3 regions of the Streptomyces pallidus (ex Mingjun et al. 2026) genome follow, and region 2 is predicted to be linked to each of the others. Evidence: riboswitches for the same ligand, from Rfam matches in the RefSeq annotation. Region 2 holds a riboswitch; each other region holds the start of a gene.
What was found. A riboswitch is a leader RNA that binds a small molecule or an ion and turns the genes downstream of it on or off. The one in region 2 is predicted to bind cobalamin.
Positions count from the first base shown of each region.

Region 1 (5,972 bases), 4.8 Mb from region 2:
GCCTTCGAGTTGACGAAGGCGATGATCGCGGCGGGCGCGGCCGGCATCCACTACGAGGACCAGCTCGCCTCCGAGAAGAAGTGCGGCCACCTCGGCGGCAAGGTCCTCGTGCCCACCTCCCAGCACGTCCGCACCCTCAACGCGGCCCGGCTCGCCGCCGACATCGCCGACGTCCCGACCCTGGTCATCGCCCGCACCGACGCCCTCGCCGCCACCCTCCTCACGAGCGACGTCGACGAGCGCGACGCGCGGTTCACGACCGGGGAGCGCACGGCGGAGGGCTTCCACCGGGTGCGCGGCGGCATGGCCCCGGTCATCGCCCGCGGCCTGGCCTACGCCCCGTACGCCGACCTGCTCTGGGTCGAGACCGGCACCCCGGACCTGGCGCAGGCCCGCGAGTTCGCCGAGGCGGTCCACGCCGAGTTCCCGGACCAGATGCTCGCCTACAACTGCTCGCCCTCCTTCAACTGGAAGGCCGCCCTGGACGACGACGAGATCGCCAAGTTCCAGCGCGAACTCGGCGCCATGGGCTACAAGTTCCAGTTCATCACCCTGGCCGGCTTCCACTCCCTCAACCACGGCATGTTCGACCTCGCCCGTGGCTACGCCGAGCACGGCATGACCGCCTACGTCGACCTCCAGGAACGGGAGTTCGCCGCCCAGCAGCACGGCTTCACCGCCGTCCGGCACCAGCGGGAGGTCGGCACCGGCTACTTCGACCTGGTCTCCACCGCCGTCAACCCGGGGTCCTCCACCACCGCGCTCGCCGGCTCCACGGAGGAGGAGCAGTTCCACTAGGCCACCCGCCCCCCGCTCCGCCCCCTTCAGGAGACCGCATGTCCACCACCGCCATCACGCACCGGGTCCGGGTCCTCGCGGCGCCGGGCGACCGCCACGACGAGGTCCTCACCCCGGAGGCGCTCGACTTCGTCGGCGCCCTCGACGCGGCCTTCGCACACCGCCGCGAGGACGTCCTCAAGGAACGCCGCCGCCTGACGGGCCGCCTGGTCACGGGCACGCCCCTCGACTTCCCCGTCGCCACGTCCGCGGTCCGCGCGGACCCGCACTGGCGGGTCGCCCCGCCGGCCCCGGGCCTGGAAGACCGCCGGGTCGAGATCACCGGCCCGCCGGACCGGCGGACGGCCGTCCAGGCGCTCCACTCCGGCGCCCACGTATGGACGGCGGACTTCGCCGACGCCACCGCCCCCACCTGGGACAACGTCATCGGCGGCCAGCTGAGTCTGCTCGACGCCTGCCGGCGGCGCGTCGACCCGCCCACGCCCGGGGGCAGGGGGCACCGCCTCGTCGCGCGGCCCGCGACCCTCATGGTGCGGCCCCGCGGCTGGCACCTCGCCGAGGAGCACCTGAGGGTCGAGGGACGTGCCCCGTCCGCCTCGCTGGTCGACTTCGGGCTGTACTTCTTCCACTGCGCCCGACGGCAGGTCGACGCCGGCTCCGGACCGTACTTCTCCCTCCCCCAGCTGGAGAACCGCTACGAGGCCAGACTCTGGAACGACGTGTTCCGGCTCGCCCAGGACCTCCTCGGCATCCCCCGCGGCACGGTCCGCGCCACCGTCACCGTCGAGACGGTCACCGCCGCGTTCGAGATGGAGGAGATCCTCCACGAACTGCGCGAGCACAGCGCGGGCCTGACCGCCAGCTGCTGGAACTACCTGTTCAGCGTCATCAGGACCTTCGGCCACCGCACGGACTTCCAGCTGCCGGACCGCGCCGCGATCACCATGACCGCCCCCTTCATGCGGGCCTACACCGAGCTGCTGGTGCGCACCTGCCACCGGCGCGGCGCCCACGCCATCGGCGCCACGGCCGCCCACCTGCCGGGCGAGGACCCGACGGCCGAGCAGGCCGCCCTGGCCAGGGTGCGCCTGGACGAGAAACGGGAGGCCGAGGACGGCTTCGACGGCTCCCGGGTCGCCCACCCGGGCCTGGTCCCGGTCTGCCGCGAGGTCTTCGACGGGGTGCTGGGCGACCGCCCCCACCAGCTCGACCGCACCCGCGAGGACGTCGCCGTCACCGCCGCCGACCTCCTCGCGGTCCGCCGCTCCAGCGGCCCTCCCACGCGGGAGGGCGTCCGCGCCGACGTCGCCGTCGCCCTGCGCTGCGTCGAGGCCTGGCTGCGCGGACAGGGGGTGGTGGCCCTCCACGGCCGGCTGGAGGACGCCTCGACCGCGGAGGTCGCCCGGACCCAGCTCTGGCAGTGGCTGCGCCACCGCTCCGTCGACCGCGACGCCGTACTCGCCGTCCTCGACGCGGAGTGCGCGGCACTCGCCGCGGAACGGCCCGGCGCCCTGGTCCCCCAGGCCCGGGCGGTGCTGGAGCGCACCGCACTCGGACGGGACCTGCCGGCCTTCTTCACCGCCGACGCCTACACCCGCCACCTGGTCCGGACGGACGTGCGGTCGTGAGCGCCGCCGTCAGCAGGGTCGGGGTGGTCGGCGGTGGGCAGATGGGCGCCGGAATCGCCGAGGTCTGCGCTCGGGCCGGCCTGGACACCGTCGTCTGCGAAGCCGGCGACGCCGCGGCCCGGGCGGCCCGCGAACGCGTGGCCGTCTCACTCGAACGCGCCGTCCAGCGGGGCAAGACCGACCGGATCTCCGCCGAGCACGCCCTCACCCGGCTCGTCTTCTCCGGCACCCTCGACGACCTCGCCGACCGGCAGCTCGTCATCGAGGCCGTCACCGAGGACGCGGCGGTCAAGACCGCGACCTTCGCCGCCCTCGACAAGATCGTCGCCGATCCGGAGGCGATCCTCGCCACCAACACCTCCTCCCTGCCCGTCATGCGCCTGGCCATGGCCACCGGCCGCGCCGACCGGGTCGTCGGGCTGCACTTCTTCAACCCCGTCCCCGTCCTGCCGCTGGTGGAGGTCGTCCCCTCGCTGCACACGGCCCGGGAGACCGTGGAGACGGTGGAGGCGTTCGCCCGCGAGACGCTGGACAAGACGGTGGTCCGGTCGCAGGACCGGGCCGGTTTCGTCGTCAACGCCCTCCTGGTCCCCTACCTGCTTTCGGCCGTTCGCATGGCCGAATCCGGCTTCGCCACCGCCGCCGACGTCGACGCCGGCATGGAGCTGGGCTGCGCCCACCCCATGGGACCGCTCAGACTGGCCGACCTGATCGGGCTCGACACCGTCGCCGCCATTGCGGAAGCCCTCTACGACGAGTTCAAGGAACCCCTCTACGCCCCGCCGCCGCTGCTCCAGCGGATGGTGCAGGCAGGACGGCTGGGCCGCAAGTCCGGCCGCGGGTTCCACACGTACGACCGGGACCGATGAGGGGCCCGGTGGTGCCGCCGGGCTGAGGGGCCCGGCCGCGCGGGTGCGGGGGTGCAGCGGAGTGGTGTCCGCCGCACCCCCGTCGCGCTGCCCGCCCGGGGCCGCGGTGCGTCCCGTCTCCCCGTCCGGATCAGGGACAAGGCCTCCGGGACCGGCGTGGGACCCCGTAGGCTGGCCGGGCAGCTGGTTCGCCCCGTCCGCCAGGCGGGATGCGTCGCAAGAGGGAACCCGGTGGGAATCCGGGACTGCCCCGCAGCGGTGAGCGGGAACGACCGCCGTCACACGCACTGGGTCCGCAGGGGCCTGGGAAGCGACGGCCAGTAGGTGTCCGCCGGGTGGATCGCCCCGGCCGGCAGGTCGCCCTGGCGCTGCGCGACGAGGTGAACGACCTGGCGGCGGCCGGGACCTCCGTCATCCAGGTCGACGAGCCCGCGCTGCGCGAGACCCTGCCGCTGCGGGCGGCCAACCGCGCCGCGTACCTGGAGTGGGCGACCGGGGCGTTCCGGCTCACCACGGGCGGGGTCCGCCCGGACACCCAGGTCCACACCCACATGGGCTACGCGGAGTTCGGCGACGTCGTCCGGGCCATCGACGACCTCGACGCGGACGTCATCAGCCTGGAGGCGGCCCGCTCGCACATGCAGGTCGCGCGGGAACTCGCGGCCCACGGCCACCCCCGCGAGGCCGGCCCCGGGGTGTGGGACGTCCACAACCCCGCGTGCGAGCACGGACGAGGCGACCGCCCTGCTGCGCGGGGGACTCGAAGCCATTCCGGCGGAGCGGCTGTGGGTCAACCCGGACTGCGGTCTGAAGACCCGCGGCTGGCCCGAGACCCGCGCCTCGCTGGAGCACCTGGTCGCGGCCGCGCGCACCGTCCGCGCGGAGCTGGGCGCGTCCTGACGGCCCCGGTCCGGGAGGGCGCCGCCGCGCGCCCCCCGGACCGGCGGCGGGTCAGCGCCAGATCGTCTGCACGTTGTCGAACTGCACCCAGGTGACGGGGTTTGCGGAGTTGATGTCGAGGCGGCAGGCGTTGATGCCCTGGCTGTTGTCGCGGGCCGCGGTGGCGCGCACGTACCAGACCGGGCGGGCGCAGTCGGCCGGGCGCGTACCGGTCCTGGTGTCGGCGGTGAAGGTGCCGGTGATCTGGCCGCGGGCTTGGAGGAAGGCCGTGCCGGCGACGGTGGTCAGGCGCACCTGCGGGGTGGCCCCCGTCGCCGGGGTGGCGCCGGCCTCCAGGACGAGGTCGGGCGCGCGATCTCGGTCCGCAGCCACGTCTCACCGCCGCGCTTCTCCACACCGAGGTTGACGCCGTGCCCGAAGCCGCGCAGGTACATGTGGCCGGTGATCCGGGCGGTCTCGGTGAGGCGCGGCAGGCACAGGTCGCCGCGGGACTTGCGGGCGTGTGCCGAGGCGTCTGCTCCGCGGCGGGTGGGCCGCCCGGCGTGGCGTGCGCTACGTGAGGGGTCCCGCACCCGGACGCCGACGCCCTCCGCGCGCGGCGACCGCATGCGAAAAGCGGGTTCCCGGCTGCCTCGTCGGCAGTCGGGAACCCGCTCGGTCCGCGGGGGCATCGGGACGGTCTGCCCCGCGGAGGCCCGGCTCGACCCGCGTCAGCGGGCGGCGAGGAGGGTGAGGGTGTCGATCACTCGGTTGGAGAAGCCCCACTCGTTGTCGTACCAGGCGACCACCTTGACGTGGCGGCCGTCGACGCGGGTGAGGGCCGAGTCGAAGATCGACGAGGCGGGGTTGCCCACGATGTCGGACGACACCAGCGCGTCCTCCGAGTACTCGAGCACGCCGGCCAGCGGACCCTCCGCCGCGGCCTTGTACGCCGCCAGCACGTCCTCGCGCGTCACGTCGCGGGAGACGGTCGTGTTGAGCTCGACGATCGAACCCACCGGAACCGGAACGCGGATCGAGTCGCCGTTCAGCTTGCCGTCGAGCTGCGGCAGCACGAGGCCGATCGCCTTGGCGGCGCCGGTCGTGGTCGGGACGATGTTGACGGCGGCGGCGCGGGCGCGGCGGGGGTCGCGGTGCGGACCGTCCTGCAGGGCCTGCTCCTGCGTGTAGGCGTGCACCGTCGTCATGAAGCCGTGCTCGATCCCGGCGAGCTCGTCGAGGACGGCGGCCAGCGGCGCGAGAGCGTTGGTCGTGCACGAGGCGTTGGAGACGATCGTGTGCTCCGCCGGGTCGTACGCGTCGGTGTTCACGCCGTACGCCAGCGTCACGTCCGCGCCGTCCGACGGGGCGCTGACGAGCACCTTCTTCGCGCCTGCCTTGATGTGGGCGCGGGCGGCCCCGGCGGACGTGAAGCGGCCGGTCGACTCGAGGACGATCTCCACGCCCAGCTCGGCCCAGGGCAGCTGCTCCGGCTCGCGCTCGGCGAGGACCGTGATGCGGCGGCCGTCCACGACGAGGGTGTTCCCGTCGACGGTCACCGGGCGGCCCAGGCGGCCGGACGTCGAGTCGAACGCGAGCAGCCGCGCGAGCGTGGTGGGCTCGGAGAGGTCGTTGATGGCGACGACCTCGAGGTCGCTGTTGCGTTCGAGCAGCGCGCGGAGCACGTTGCGTCCGATGCGGCCGAATCCGTTGATGGCGATGCGAGTCATGAGCGGTGTCCCTTCTGTTCGCCATCAGATTCGCTTCCTTGATCCTCCGACGACAGTGGCGGGATCGC
Region 1 is NZ_CP196181.1:7,340,045-7,346,016, reverse strand. It holds gene aceA (isocitrate lyase) at 1-798, shown strand, start outside; gene aceB (malate synthase A) at 837-2,426, shown strand; gene ACSHWO_RS32800 (3-hydroxybutyryl-CoA dehydrogenase) at 2,423-3,295, shown strand; cobalamin riboswitch at 3,518-3,640, shown strand; partial or broken gene ACSHWO_RS32795 (5-methyltetrahydropteroyltriglutamate--homocysteine S-methyltransferase) at 3,643-4,195, shown strand; gene ACSHWO_RS32790 (hypothetical protein) at 4,247-4,567, opposite strand; gene gap (type I glyceraldehyde-3-phosphate dehydrogenase) at 4,906-5,904, opposite strand.
Region 1: it holds a riboswitch for cobalamin, as region 2 does, so the genes downstream of both, ACSHWO_RS32795 (5-methyltetrahydropteroyltriglutamate--homocysteine S-methyltransferase) here and ACSHWO_RS10910 (energy-coupling factor ABC transporter permease) in region 2, are expected to answer to the same signal.

Region 2 (5,972 bases):
TCCACGAGGTGCCGGTTCGGGCGATTTCAGCGGAATGAGAATTTTGGTCGGTTTCGCCGCAACCATCGGCGCGCAGGGAGTGTCTCCGGCAGTGACACAGGTCCCCGTCTCTTGAGAACCAGGGGGGACGTCATGAACCACCTCCGCCGCCGGCAGACCGTGGCCCTTGCCACGGTGGCCCTCCTCACCGCCGGAATCGCCCTCGCCGCGCCCGCCTCCACCGCCCCGGCCCCGGCCGCCGCGGCGGCCGGGCGCACCGCCCTCCCGCTCGTCGTGAACGCCCGCTGGGCCGGGCACTGCGCGTACGACCGGATCGTCGTCGACCTGCGGGGACGTGTCCCCGACGTCGAGGTCACCCGCGTCCCGAGGCTGTACCGGGACGGGTCGGGCGAGCCCGTCCCGCTGGCCGGGAAGCACTTCCTCCAGATCCGCCTGCACCCCGCCGACGCGCACCTGCGCTCCGGCGAGAGCGCCTACCGCGGGCCGAAGCTCGCCACGATCGACCTGCCCGCCCTGAAGGGCTTCGCCATGACGGGCGACTTCGAGGGGTACGTCACCTTCGGCGCCGCCTTCGACAGCAGGCCGTCGTACACCTCGTTCACCCTGCGCTCGCCCGACCGGTTCGTGCTGGACGTCGCGCACCGCAGCGTGTGCTGCGGCTGAGTCGAGCCCCCGTACGGCCGGACGGCCCTGCGACCGTCCGGCCGTACCGCCTGGCCGTCAGCGGTGCTCGGGGTTGGGGTAGTCGAAGCGGCAGCCGGCGTCCCAGGCCGAGCGCTGGTTGCCGTGGGCGGGGATGCCGCCGGAGCGCTTGAGCAGGGCCGCCAGGTGCATCAGGTTCCACGACATGAACGTCGTGTTCCGGTTGGTGAAGTCGTTCTCCGGTCCGCCGGAGCCCGGGTCGAGGTAGGAGGGGCCCGGACCGGCCTCGCCGATCCAGCCGGCGTCGGCCTGCGGCGGGATCGCGTATCCGAGGTGCTGGAGGCTGTAGAGGACGTTCATGGCACAGTGCTTCACGCCGTCCTCGTTGCCCGTGATCAGCGCACCGCCGACGCGCCCGTAGTAGGCGTACTGGCCCTTCTCGTTCAGGATCGAGGAGCAGGCGTAGAGCCGCTCGACGACCTGCTTCATGACGGAGCTGTTGTCGCCGAGCCAGATCGGCCCGCACAGGACGAGGATGTCGGCGTCCATGATCTGGCTGTACAGGACCGGCCACTGGTCGGTTTCCCAGCCGTGCTCGGTCATGTCCGGCCAGACCCCGGTGGCGATGTCGTGGTCGACGGCGCGGATCAGGGAGGTCCGGGCGCCGGCCGCCTCCATGACGGCCCGGCTGCGCGTGATCAGACCCTCCGTGTTGCTGGTCTCGGGCGAGCGTTTGAGCGTGCAGTTGACGTAGACGGCGGTCAGGTCGGAGTAGTCGAACGCCCCGGCGTCCGTCCCCCGCTGCGGGTTCGCGGTGTCGTGTTCGGCGGCCACCCTCCCAGCCTGCGGCGACGCCGGGCCCCACGGCGACCGGAGGGCGCCCGTCCGGGGGGCGCTCCCGGCCCCCTCCCGGTCGGACGCCCATGCCACCGCTCCCGGCCGCACCCCGCGCACGCCCCGGCGGCGCCGGTTGGAGCGCATGAACGGAAGAGCGCCCCAGCACGCGCCGGTCCGCCCCCGACGGCTGACCGGGCCAGAACTTCCGCGCCCCTGCCGTCGTTTCGCCCGTCCGCCCCCGAGCACACCGGTACGCCGCCGGCCCGAAGCGGAATCTCCGGGCCCAACAGGCGCGCCGGAGCCGGGTTGTTACGGGTCCGCGGGGCGGACTAGGGTCATCAGGCCTTGGTGTACGGGAAACCGGTGCAAGACCGGTGCGGCCCTCGCCACTGTGAACGGGAAGTCCGGCTCCACTCCTGCGGGAAAGCCACTGGGCAGCGCGGGTAGGGACCCGCACCGCCCGGGAAGGCGGAGCCAGGGCATCAGTACCCGTGAGCCAGGAGACCGGCCAGGGCGCGTTGTCCATCCACGAGGTGCTGGAGAGGTCTCCCACTCATGCATATAGCCGAGGGCTTCCTGCCCCCCTGGCACGCGGTCGCCTGGGGCGCCGCGTCCGCCCCCTTCGTCGTCCACGGGGTGCGCGCCCTCACCCGCGAGGTGAAGGCCAACCCCGAGAGCACCCTGTTGCTCGGCGCGTCCGGCGCGTTCACCTTCGTCCTGTCCGCACTGAAGATCCCGTCGGTGACGGGCAGCTGCTCGCACCCCACCGGGACCGGGCTCGGCGCGATCCTGTTCCGGCCGCCCATCATGGCGGTGCTCGGCACGATCACCCTCCTCTTCCAGGCGCTGCTGCTCGCACACGGCGGACTGACCACGCTCGGCGCCAACGTCTTCTCCATGGCCATCGCCGGACCCTGGTCGGGCTACTGCGCCTACCTGCTGCTGCGGCGGTGCAACGCCCCGCTGATGGTGTCCGTGTTCTTCGGCGCCTTCTTCGCCGACCTCGTCACCTACTGCGTGACCTCGGTCCAGCTGGCGCTGGCCTTCCCGGACCCGGGCACGGGCTTCCTCGGCGCGCTCGCGAAGTTCGGCGGCATCTTCGCCGTCACCCAGATCCCGCTCGCCGTGAGCGAGGGCCTGCTGACCGTCCTCGTGATGCGGCTGCTGATGCAGTCCAGCAAGTCCGACCTGGTCCGGCTGGGCGTCGCCAAGCTCAGCGGCCGCTCCGAGCAGAAGACGGCGGTGTGACGCGATGAACCCGAGCCGGAACACGAAGATCAACGTTCTGCTGCTGCTCCTGGTGGCGGCGCTGGCCGTACTGCCCCTCGCCCTCGGCCTCGGCGAGGGCAAGGAGGAACCGTTCACGGGTGCCGACGCACAGGCGGAGGCGGCCATCACCGAACTGAAGCCGGACTACGAGCCCTGGTTCTCCCCGCTCTACGAGCCCCCGTCCGGAGAGGTCGAGTCGGCCCTGTTCGCCCTCCAGGCGGCGCTGGGCGCGGGCGTGCTCGCGTACTACTTCGGCGTCCGCCGGGGCCGCCGCCAGGGCGCGGCCGCCGCGGCGGCGGGCGGCGACGCCCCGGCTCCCACCCCGGAGTCGTAGCCGGTGCTGCCGATCGACGTGGCCGCGCACAGCAGTCGCTGGCGGGGCCGCCATCCGCTGGAGAAGGCGCTGCTCGGGCTGGGTCTGACCATCAGCGCCCTGTGCCTGCCGCCCTGGCCCGGCGGACCGCTCGTGGCCGCCGCGACCCTCGCCGTGCTCCTCGGGCCGGCCGGGGTCGCCGGGCGGCAGCTGTGGCGGGCCTTCCGGATCCCGCTCGGTTTCTGCTTCACCGGGGCGCTGCCGCTGCTCGTCGCGCTCGGCGGCCCGGCGGGTCCGGTCTCGCTGGCCCCGCACGGGCCGCGGCTCGCCGCCGAACTGCTGCTGCGCACGTCCGCGGCCTCGCTCGGGGTGCTGCTGTTCGCGTTCACCACGCCCGTGTCGGACGTGCTGCCCCGGCTGGTCCGGGCCGGGGTGCCGGCGCCGGTGGTGGACGTGGCCCTGGTCATGTACCGCATCGGCTTCCTGCTGCTCGACTCCCTCGCCCAGGTGCGGCGCGCGCAGGCGGCCCGCCTCGGGAACACGGGCCGGGCGGCGGCGTGGCGTTCGGTGGCCGGGCTCGCCGCCACCTCGTTCGTACGGGCCTTCGACCGCGCGGCGCGGCTCCAGTCGGGCCTCGCCGGGCGCGGCTACGACGGTGCACTGCGGGTGCTCGTCCCCGAGGCGACGCTCTCCTGGCGCTTCCTGGCGGCCTCGGCGGCCCTGCTCGCGGCCGTGACCGCACTGACCCTCACCCTGAAGGGGCTGTACCTGTGAACCCGTTGGTGGAACTGGCCGGAGCCGGCTACGCGTACGAGGACGGCCCGGCGGTGCTGACCGGCGTGGACTTCGCCATCGCCGAGGGCCGGGCGCTGGTCCTGCTCGGCCGCAACGGCAGCGGCAAGACCACGCTGATGCGGCTGCTCAGCGGTGGCCTGCGGCCCGGGTCGGGCGAACTGCGGCTGGACGGGACTCCCGTCGGCCACGACCGGGCGGGCCTGACCCGGCTGCGGACGGCGGTCCAGCTGGTGGTCCAGGACCCCGACGACCAGTTGTTCGCCGCCTCGGTGGAGCAGGACGTGTCCTTCGGCCCGATGAACCTCGGCCTGCCCGCCGCGGAGGTACGGGCCCGGGTGGACTCCGCACTGGCCGCGCTCGACATCACCGCGCTGCGGGACCGCCCCACGCACCTGCTCTCGTACGGGCAGCGCAAGCGCGCGGCGATCGCGGGCGCGGTGGCGATGGCCCCGCGGGTGCTGATCCTCGACGAGCCGACGGCCGGACTCGACCCGGACGGGCAGGAGCGGCTGCTCGACACCCTGGCGGGGCTGCGCTCGCGCGGCACCACCGTGGTGATGGCCACGCACGACGTCGAGCTGGCGGTGCGCTGGGCCGACGACGCGGCCGTCCTGACCCCGGCGGGCATCCGCTTCGGCCCGGCCGGGAAGCTGCTCGCCGAACCGGAGCTGCTCGCCGCGGCGGGCCTGCGCCAGGCCTGGTCGCCGGCGGTGGCGGCGTTCCTGCGGGCGCGGGACCTGCTGGAGCCGGACGCGGCGGGCCCCGGCACCCCCGAGGCCCTGGCCGCCTGGCACTAGTGCGGTCACGGCACCGGTGCCCGGCACCACTGCCCGGCGCCGGCGTGCGGCGAACCTAGGATGACGGCATGTCGCTGCCGCACGCCATCCTCACCGCCCTGCTCGAGAAGCCCTCGTCCGGGCTGGAACTGACCCGGCGGTTCGACAAGTCGATCGGGTACTTCTGGTCCGCGACGCACCAGCAGATCTACCGCGAGCTGGGCCGGCTGGAGGAGGCCGGTCTGATCCGGGCCCTGCCGAGCGAGGCGCCGGTGCGGGGTCAGAAGAAGGAGTACGAGGTCCTGCCCGCCGGCGGCGCGGAGCTCGCGCGGTGGATCGGCGAGAGCCAGGACCCGAAGGCCATCCGGGACCCCCTGCTGCTGCGGGTGCGGGCCGCGGGCGTGGCCGGGGTGCAGGGGCTGGCCGGGGAGCTGCGGCGCCACCTGGAGCTGCACCGGCGGCAGCTGGCGCTGTACGGGGCGATCGAGGAGAAGGACTTCCCCCCGGAGCGGGACTCCGACGAGGACCGGCTGCGCCGGCTCGTGCTGCACGGCGGGATCGGCCTGGAGACGTTCTGGCTGCGCTGGCTGGAGGAGGCCCTGGCCGAGGTCGAGGACATCGCCCGGCCGGGCGGAGCCGCGGATGCCGCCGCGGACGCCCCGGCCGAACCGGGCGGCGCACCGTAGGACGTGGCCGCGCGGGCCGGGCCGGCGGGCAGGCCGCAGCCCCCGTACCGCCGGCGGGGCAGTACGGGGGCTGCGGTGCGGGGCCCTACTTGTTCAGGGAGGCCCAGAACTCGTCGAAGCTCATCAGGCCGTCGCCGTTCGTGTCCTTGGCGGCGATCACGGAGTCCGCGACCGGGCCCGTCACGAACGGGTCGCCCATCTCCGCCATGGCGTGACGGAACTCGTCGGCCGTGACGAAGCCGTCGCCGTCCGCGTCGAACCTGCCGAACGTCGCCCGTGCGCTCTCGATGTCGGCCACTGGGATCCACCCCTTCTTGGTGCTCGTTGACCGGCTCAGGGTAGCGCCAGTCGGGAACGACCGCCGCTACCGGGTCCCGTTCAGGCGGCAGAAAGAAATTCAATTACCGTTCCGTAGCGCGGAAGCGACAATTTCCGGCCGAGAGAGCCCGCTCGGGCTTGTCACGTTCCGGGGCCACCGCATAACGTACCGGCATTACCGCCACACCAGGAGCGCAGGGCTCCCAGGGACATGCGGCAACAAGGGCGATCACACAGGTGACGATCGCAGCAGACGCACCATTCGAAGTTCTGCCCTTCACCCGCGCTTGCCGCCATGTCTGGGATGAGGGCGACCACGTGCTCATCGGAGTGAGT
Region 2 is NZ_CP196181.1:2,569,550-2,575,521, forward strand. It holds gene ACSHWO_RS10900 (AMIN-like domain-containing (lipo)protein) at 133-663, shown strand; gene ACSHWO_RS10905 (flavodoxin family protein) at 721-1,476, opposite strand; cobalamin riboswitch at 1,809-2,006, shown strand; gene ACSHWO_RS10910 (energy-coupling factor ABC transporter permease) at 2,035-2,727, shown strand; gene ACSHWO_RS10915 (energy-coupling factor ABC transporter substrate-binding protein) at 2,732-3,082, shown strand; gene cbiQ (cobalt ECF transporter T component CbiQ) at 3,086-3,835, shown strand; gene ACSHWO_RS10925 (energy-coupling factor ABC transporter ATP-binding protein) at 3,832-4,653, shown strand; gene ACSHWO_RS10930 (PadR family transcriptional regulator) at 4,722-5,318, shown strand; gene ACSHWO_RS10935 (EF-hand domain-containing protein) at 5,404-5,616, opposite strand; partial or broken gene ACSHWO_RS10940 (tRNA-dependent cyclodipeptide synthase) at 5,955-5,972, shown strand, end outside.

Region 3 (5,972 bases), 220 kb from region 2:
CTGCACAAGTACTGCCCGTGGGGCCGGGATCTGATCCATATTGGTGTAGACCAGTAACCGGAGCTTGGCCTAGACCTTTAGGGGTGTCAAGGGTCTAATGATTGGGTGCCGCGTCCGTTACCGGACCGACACCTGGGGGAGGACGAAGGCCCGTCCCCTCACCCGTGTCACCATGTGACCGCACATATCGGAGGAGCCGGTGACGGCAGCGAAACTGGAGTCGGGAAGGCGGGCGGCGATGGCCACCGAAGGGGCGAGCACCGAGCCGGAGGGCGGAGCGGCCACTCGCACCGCACGCGTGCCCAAGTACTACCGACTCAAGCGGCACTTGCTCGACATGACGGAAACACTGCCGCCCGGCACGCCCGTCCCGCCCGAGCGCACCCTCGCGGCCGAGTTCGACACCTCCCGCACCACCGTGCGCCAGGCCCTGCAGGAACTCGTCGTCGAGGGCCGGCTGGAGCGCATCCAGGGCAAGGGCACCTTCGTGGCGAAGCCCAAGGTCTCCCAGCCGCTGCAACTCTCCTCCTACACGGAGGACATGCGGGCGCAGGGCCTGGAGCCCACCTCGCAGCTCCTGGACATCGGCTACGTGACCGCCGACGACACCCTCGCCGGACTGCTCAAGATCGCCACGGGCGGGCGCGTCCTGCGCATCGAGCGGCTGCGCCTCGCCAGCGGCGAGCCGATGGCCATCGAGACCACCCACCTGTCGGCCAAGCGCTTCCCCGCGCTGCGCCGCTCGCTGGCCAAGTACACCTCGCTCTACACCGCCCTCGCCGAGGTGTACGGGGTACGGCTCGCCGAGGCCGAGGAGACCATCGAGACCTCCCTGGCCACCCCGCGCGAGGCCGGGCTCCTCGGCACGGACGTCGGCCTGCCGATGCTGATGCTCTCCCGGCACTCCCTCGACGCCGACGGGGAGCCGGTCGAGTGGGTGCGGTCGGTGTACCGCGGAGATCGTTACAAATTCGTCGCCCGACTCCAGCGCCCCGCCCTATGATCCGTAGTTGACTCTCGTTCCGCTATACGGACGGGGGCTTACGTTCACCGGTCGGGCCCCCGTAGATTCCCTGCGCTTGCGCAGATGATCAACGAGGGGACGAGGGTCATGCCGGAACCGGAAGCAACAGACACCCAACGGAGCGCGGCGAGTTCGGGCACGGCACCGGACTCGCCCTCCGCAGCAGGCCGCATGACCCCGAAGTCGGTCGCCGTCTGGGTGCTCGTCGCCCTCGTCGGGGCCATCGGCTGGGCCGTGCTCGCACTCTCCCGCGGCGAAGAGGTCTCCGCCGCCTGGCTGCTCGCCGCCGCGCTCGGCTCGTACGCCATCGGCTACCGCTTCTACGCGCGCTTCATCGCGGACCGGGTCCTGCGGGTCGACAAGACCCGGGCCACCCCCGCCGAACGCCTCGACAACGGTGTCGACTTCCACCCGACCGACCGCCGGGTGCTCTTCGGCCACCACTTCGCCGCCGTCGCGGGCGCCGGACCGCTCGTCGGCCCCGTGCTCGCCGCGCAGATGGGCTACCTGCCCGGCACCATCTGGATCGTCGCCGGCGTGATCTTCGCGGGGGCCGTCCAGGACATGGTCACCCTCTTCTTCTCCACCCGGCGCGACGGCCGCTCGCTCGGCCAGATGGCCCGGGACGAGATCGGCCCCGTGGGCGGAGCCGCCGCCCTCGTCGCCGTGTTCGCCATCATGATCATCCTGCTGGCGGTGCTGGCCCTGGTCATCGTCAACGCGCTGGCGCACTCGCCCTGGGGCGTCTTCTCCATCGGCATGACCATCCCGATCGCCCTCTTCATGGGCTTCTACCTGCGCGTGCTGAGGCCGGGCCGGGTCACCGAGGTCTCCGTCATCGGCGTCGCCCTGCTGCTGCTCGCGATCGTCGCGGGCGGCTGGGTCGCCGAGTCCTCGCTGGCGGACACCTTCACCCTGGAGAAGGAAACGCTGATCATCTGGATGGTCGCGTACGGCTTCATCGCCTCGGTGCTGCCGGTGTGGATGCTGCTCGCGCCCCGCGACTACCTCTCCACCTTCATGAAGATCGGCACGATCGCGATGCTCGCCCTCGGCGTGGTCATCGCCATGCCGACCCTGCGGATGCCCTCGATCACCGACTTCGCCGCCCGCGGGGACGGCCCGGTCTTCGCCGGGTCGATGTTCCCCTTCGTCTTCATCACCATCGCCTGCGGCGCGCTGTCCGGCTTCCACTCCCTGGTCTCCTCGGGCACCACCCCGAAGATGATCCAGAAGGAGACCCAGGTCCGGGTCATCGGCTACGGCTCCATGCTGACCGAGTCGTTCGTCGCCGTCATGGCGATGATCTGCGCCTGCATCGTCGAGCCCGGTCTGTTCTTCGCCGTCAACTCCCCCGGCGGAGTCGTCGGGACCACGGTCCAGACCGCCTCCGAGGCGGTCACGAACCTCGGGTTCAGCGTCTCGCCCGAATTCCTCGCCCAGGCCGCGAAGGACGTCGAGGAGGCCACCCTGCTGTCCCGCACGGGCGGCGCGCCGACCTTCGCACTCGGAATGTCGGAGATCTTCTCGGCCGTCCTCGGCGGCGCCGGCATGAAGGCCTTCTGGTACCACTTCGCCATCATGTTCGAGGCCCTGTTCATCCTGACCACGCTGGACGCGGGCACCCGCGTCGGCCGGTTCATGCTCCAGGACACCCTCGGCAACGTGCACAAGTCCTTCAAGGACATCAGCTGGAAGCCCGGCGTCTGGCTGACCAGCGCGCTCGTCGTCGGCGCCTGGGGATACTTCCTGTGGGTCGGCGTCAAGGACCCGCTGGGCGGCATCAACCAGCTCTTCCCGCTGTTCGGCATCGCGAACCAGCTGCTCGCCGCGGTGGCCCTGGCCGTCTGCACGACCCTGCTGGTCAAGTCCGGTCGGCTCAGGTGGGCCTGGGTGACCGGTGTGCCGCTCGCCTGGGACGTGGCCGTCACCCTCACCGCCAGCTGGCAGAAGGTCTTCTCGGACGACGTGAAGGTCGGCTTCTTCGCCCAGCGCGACAAGTACCAGGACGGCATCGACGCCGGCAAGGTGCTCGCACCCGCGAAGAACATGGACGAGATGCACACGGTGGTCCTCAACGCCACCGTCGACGGCGTCCTGTCCGCGCTGTTCGCGGTCCTGATCGTCATCGTGCTGCTGGACGCGGCCCGCACCTGCGTCCGCGCCGTCCGCAGCCCCGAATCGGTCCGGCTGACCGAGGTCCCGTGGACCGAGTCGAGGATCATCGCTCCGGCCGGGCTCCTCGCCACCCCGCAGGAACGGGCCGAACTCGCCGCCGCCGGCCTCGACTCGGGCGGCGGCCGCACGAAGGAGCCCGTGGCGTGAGCGGCGGCGCGGTGCGCGGCGCGCTGGCGAAGGCGCGGTTCTACCTGCGGGAGTTCTCGGGCGAGGCGGCGTACGACCGGTACGTCGCGCACGCCCGCTCCCACGACCCGGGCGCCGAGGTCATGACCCGCCGCGCCTTCGAACGCGCCCGTACGGACGCCCGCGAGGCGGACCCCCGCTCGGGCTTCCGCTGCTGCTGAGCGATGCGCTTGCGCGAGAAGGGCCCACCGGATCGCCGGCAGGGCCCTTCTCATACCGCGGGGTCAGCGCACCCAGTCCTTGAGGGGATCGGTCTGGAGCGTGATGCCAACGGGGTCGGGCAGCTCGATCTCCTTGCCAAACGGCACTGTGCGCACGTTCTCGTATCGTGGCCCGCTGGGCTCGCTGTGGACGGACATCTCGCACTTGGCCCGATCGATCAGCAAGTAGACGGGAATGCCGGCCTCCGCATAGGCGCGGGGCTTCTCCCGACGGTCCCGGCGGTCGGTGTCAGAGTCCCACGAGGTCACTTCGACAACCATCAGGACAGGGTCTGGGTCACACCAGTCACCCTGCCCCACGAACGCCTGGCTGGGCGCCAGCACGCCATCCGGAATGGCCCGCCCAGCACGATATCGATCGACCTTGATGCCCTGGTTGTGCAGGAAGAGTTCAGGTCGGTGCTGCATGCAGACCCTCAGCAGCCACTGGATGATCATCCCGTGGTCCCCATCCGGCATCGCCTTGACCCCCAGCTTCCCGCCGATGAACTCCAGCCTCAACCCCTCGATCTCGCGGGCGGCTATCCGGGCGAGGGTTTCGAACTCTTCAGTCAGGATCTGGGGACGTTCGGTCATCACGGTCATGCCTCGCTCGCCTTCCTCGACGGTGCTGCTTCCGACGATAGCGCCGGGCGCCCGCCCCCGTCCGGCACACTCGGCGGCATGGACATCGACATCCGCGTCGCCGCGACCGCCGAGTACGAACGACTGGGAGAGATCACCGGGCAGGCCTACACCGGCGACGGGCTGCTCGACCGGAACGAGGACGACAGCTACCTGAACGTCCTGCGCGACGTGGCCGGCCGGGCCGGCCACGGCGAGGTGCTCGTCGCCGTCCGGGGCGGGGAGGTGCTCGGCGGGGTGACCTTCGCCCCGCCCGGGAGCCCCCTCGCCGACGTCGCCGGGCCGCACGAGGCCGAGTTCCGGATGCTGGCCGTGGCGCCCGAGGCGCGCGGCGCGGGCGTCGGAGAGGCCCTCGTACGGGCGTGCATCGGGCGGGCCCGGGCCCTCGACGGGGTCACCGCGCTGACCCTGTCCACCCAGCCTGCGATGCGCGGCGCCCAGCGGATCTACGCCCGCCTGGGCTTCGTCCGCACCCCGGAACTGGACTGGTCCCCGATCCCCGCACTGACCCTGCTCACCTACCGACTGGAGCTGTGAGGCCACGCTCAGCAAAGGGGCGGACACAACATCTAGGGGGTCACACAGAAACCTCCCCCCACATGTATGCTCATCCTCGCTGTCGCCGCAGGGGAATCCGGTGCGAATCCGGAACTGTCCCGCAACGGTATGAAGTACACCCATCGGTGTCACCGAAGTCCGACGACCTGCCGACAGTGCGCCCGGCTCGACCGAACCGGGTGCCGACCACGTCCGGGCCCCGCGGTAGGGCCGGTGGACGCCGCGCGGTGCTGCCCTGACGGGCCCTTGCCCGCGCGCGCCCGCTCGCGCCCGCACCGCCGCCGTCCCGGAGCCGAGCGAGGGAGAGCTCCCCCCGTGACCATCGCGCCTTCCGCACCGCGCGCCGAGTCCGACCCGTCCGACAACGGAACTGAGGGGGGCCCCGGGGCCGCGCTGCTGCGCACCCTCACCGAGCTGACCGCCGACCTTCCCGACACCGACCCCGGCCGGGTCGCCGCCGCCGCCCTGCGCGGCCGCAGCGCGGCCGCCGACGAGGCCGAGCTGCGCGGGCTGGCCACCGAGGCCGCGGCCGGTCTGATCTCCGAGGACCCGGCCTACTCCCGGCTCGCCGCCCGCCTGCTGACGATCGCCGTCGCCGAGGAGGCCGCGGGCCAGGGCGCCACCTCCTTCTCCGCCTCGGTCGAGGTCGGCCACCGCGAGGGCCTGATCGCCGACCGCACCGCCGAGTTCGTCCGGCTGCACGCGGCCCGCCTCGACGCGCTGGTCGAGCACACCCTCGGCGAGGGCGCCGACGACCGCTTCGGCTTCTTCGGCCTGCGCACCCTGCACAGCCGCTACCTGCTGCGCCACCCGATCACCCGCCAGGTCATCGAGACCCCGCAGCACTTCATGCTGCGCGTGGCCTGCGGCCTCGCCGAGAACGACGGCATCGAGGCGGTCGAGGAAGTCGCCTCCCTGTACCGGCTGATGAGCCGCCTGGACTACCTGCCGTCCTCCCCCACGCTCTTCAACTCCGGCACCCGGCACCCGCAGATGTCCTCCTGCTACCTGCTGGACTCCCCGCTGGACGAGCTCGACTCGATCTACGACCGCTACCACCAGGTCGCGCGCCTGTCGAAGCACGCCGGCGGCATCGGCCTGTCGTACTCCCGCATCCGCGCCCGCGGTTCGCTGATCCGCGGCACCAACGGCCACTCCAACGGCATCGTCCCGTTCCTGAA
Region 3 is NZ_CP196181.1:2,791,696-2,797,667, forward strand. It holds gene ACSHWO_RS11900 (GntR family transcriptional regulator) at 239-1,003, shown strand; gene ACSHWO_RS11905 (carbon starvation CstA family protein) at 1,196-3,349, shown strand; gene ACSHWO_RS11910 (YbdD/YjiX family protein) at 3,346-3,549, shown strand; gene ACSHWO_RS11915 (Uma2 family endonuclease) at 3,613-4,194, opposite strand; gene ACSHWO_RS11920 (GNAT family N-acetyltransferase) at 4,273-4,770, shown strand; cobalamin riboswitch at 4,837-4,959, shown strand; gene ACSHWO_RS11925 (ribonucleoside-diphosphate reductase subunit alpha) at 5,107-5,972, shown strand, end outside.
Region 3: it holds a riboswitch for cobalamin, as region 2 does, so the genes downstream of both, ACSHWO_RS11925 (ribonucleoside-diphosphate reductase subunit alpha) here and ACSHWO_RS10910 (energy-coupling factor ABC transporter permease) in region 2, are expected to answer to the same signal.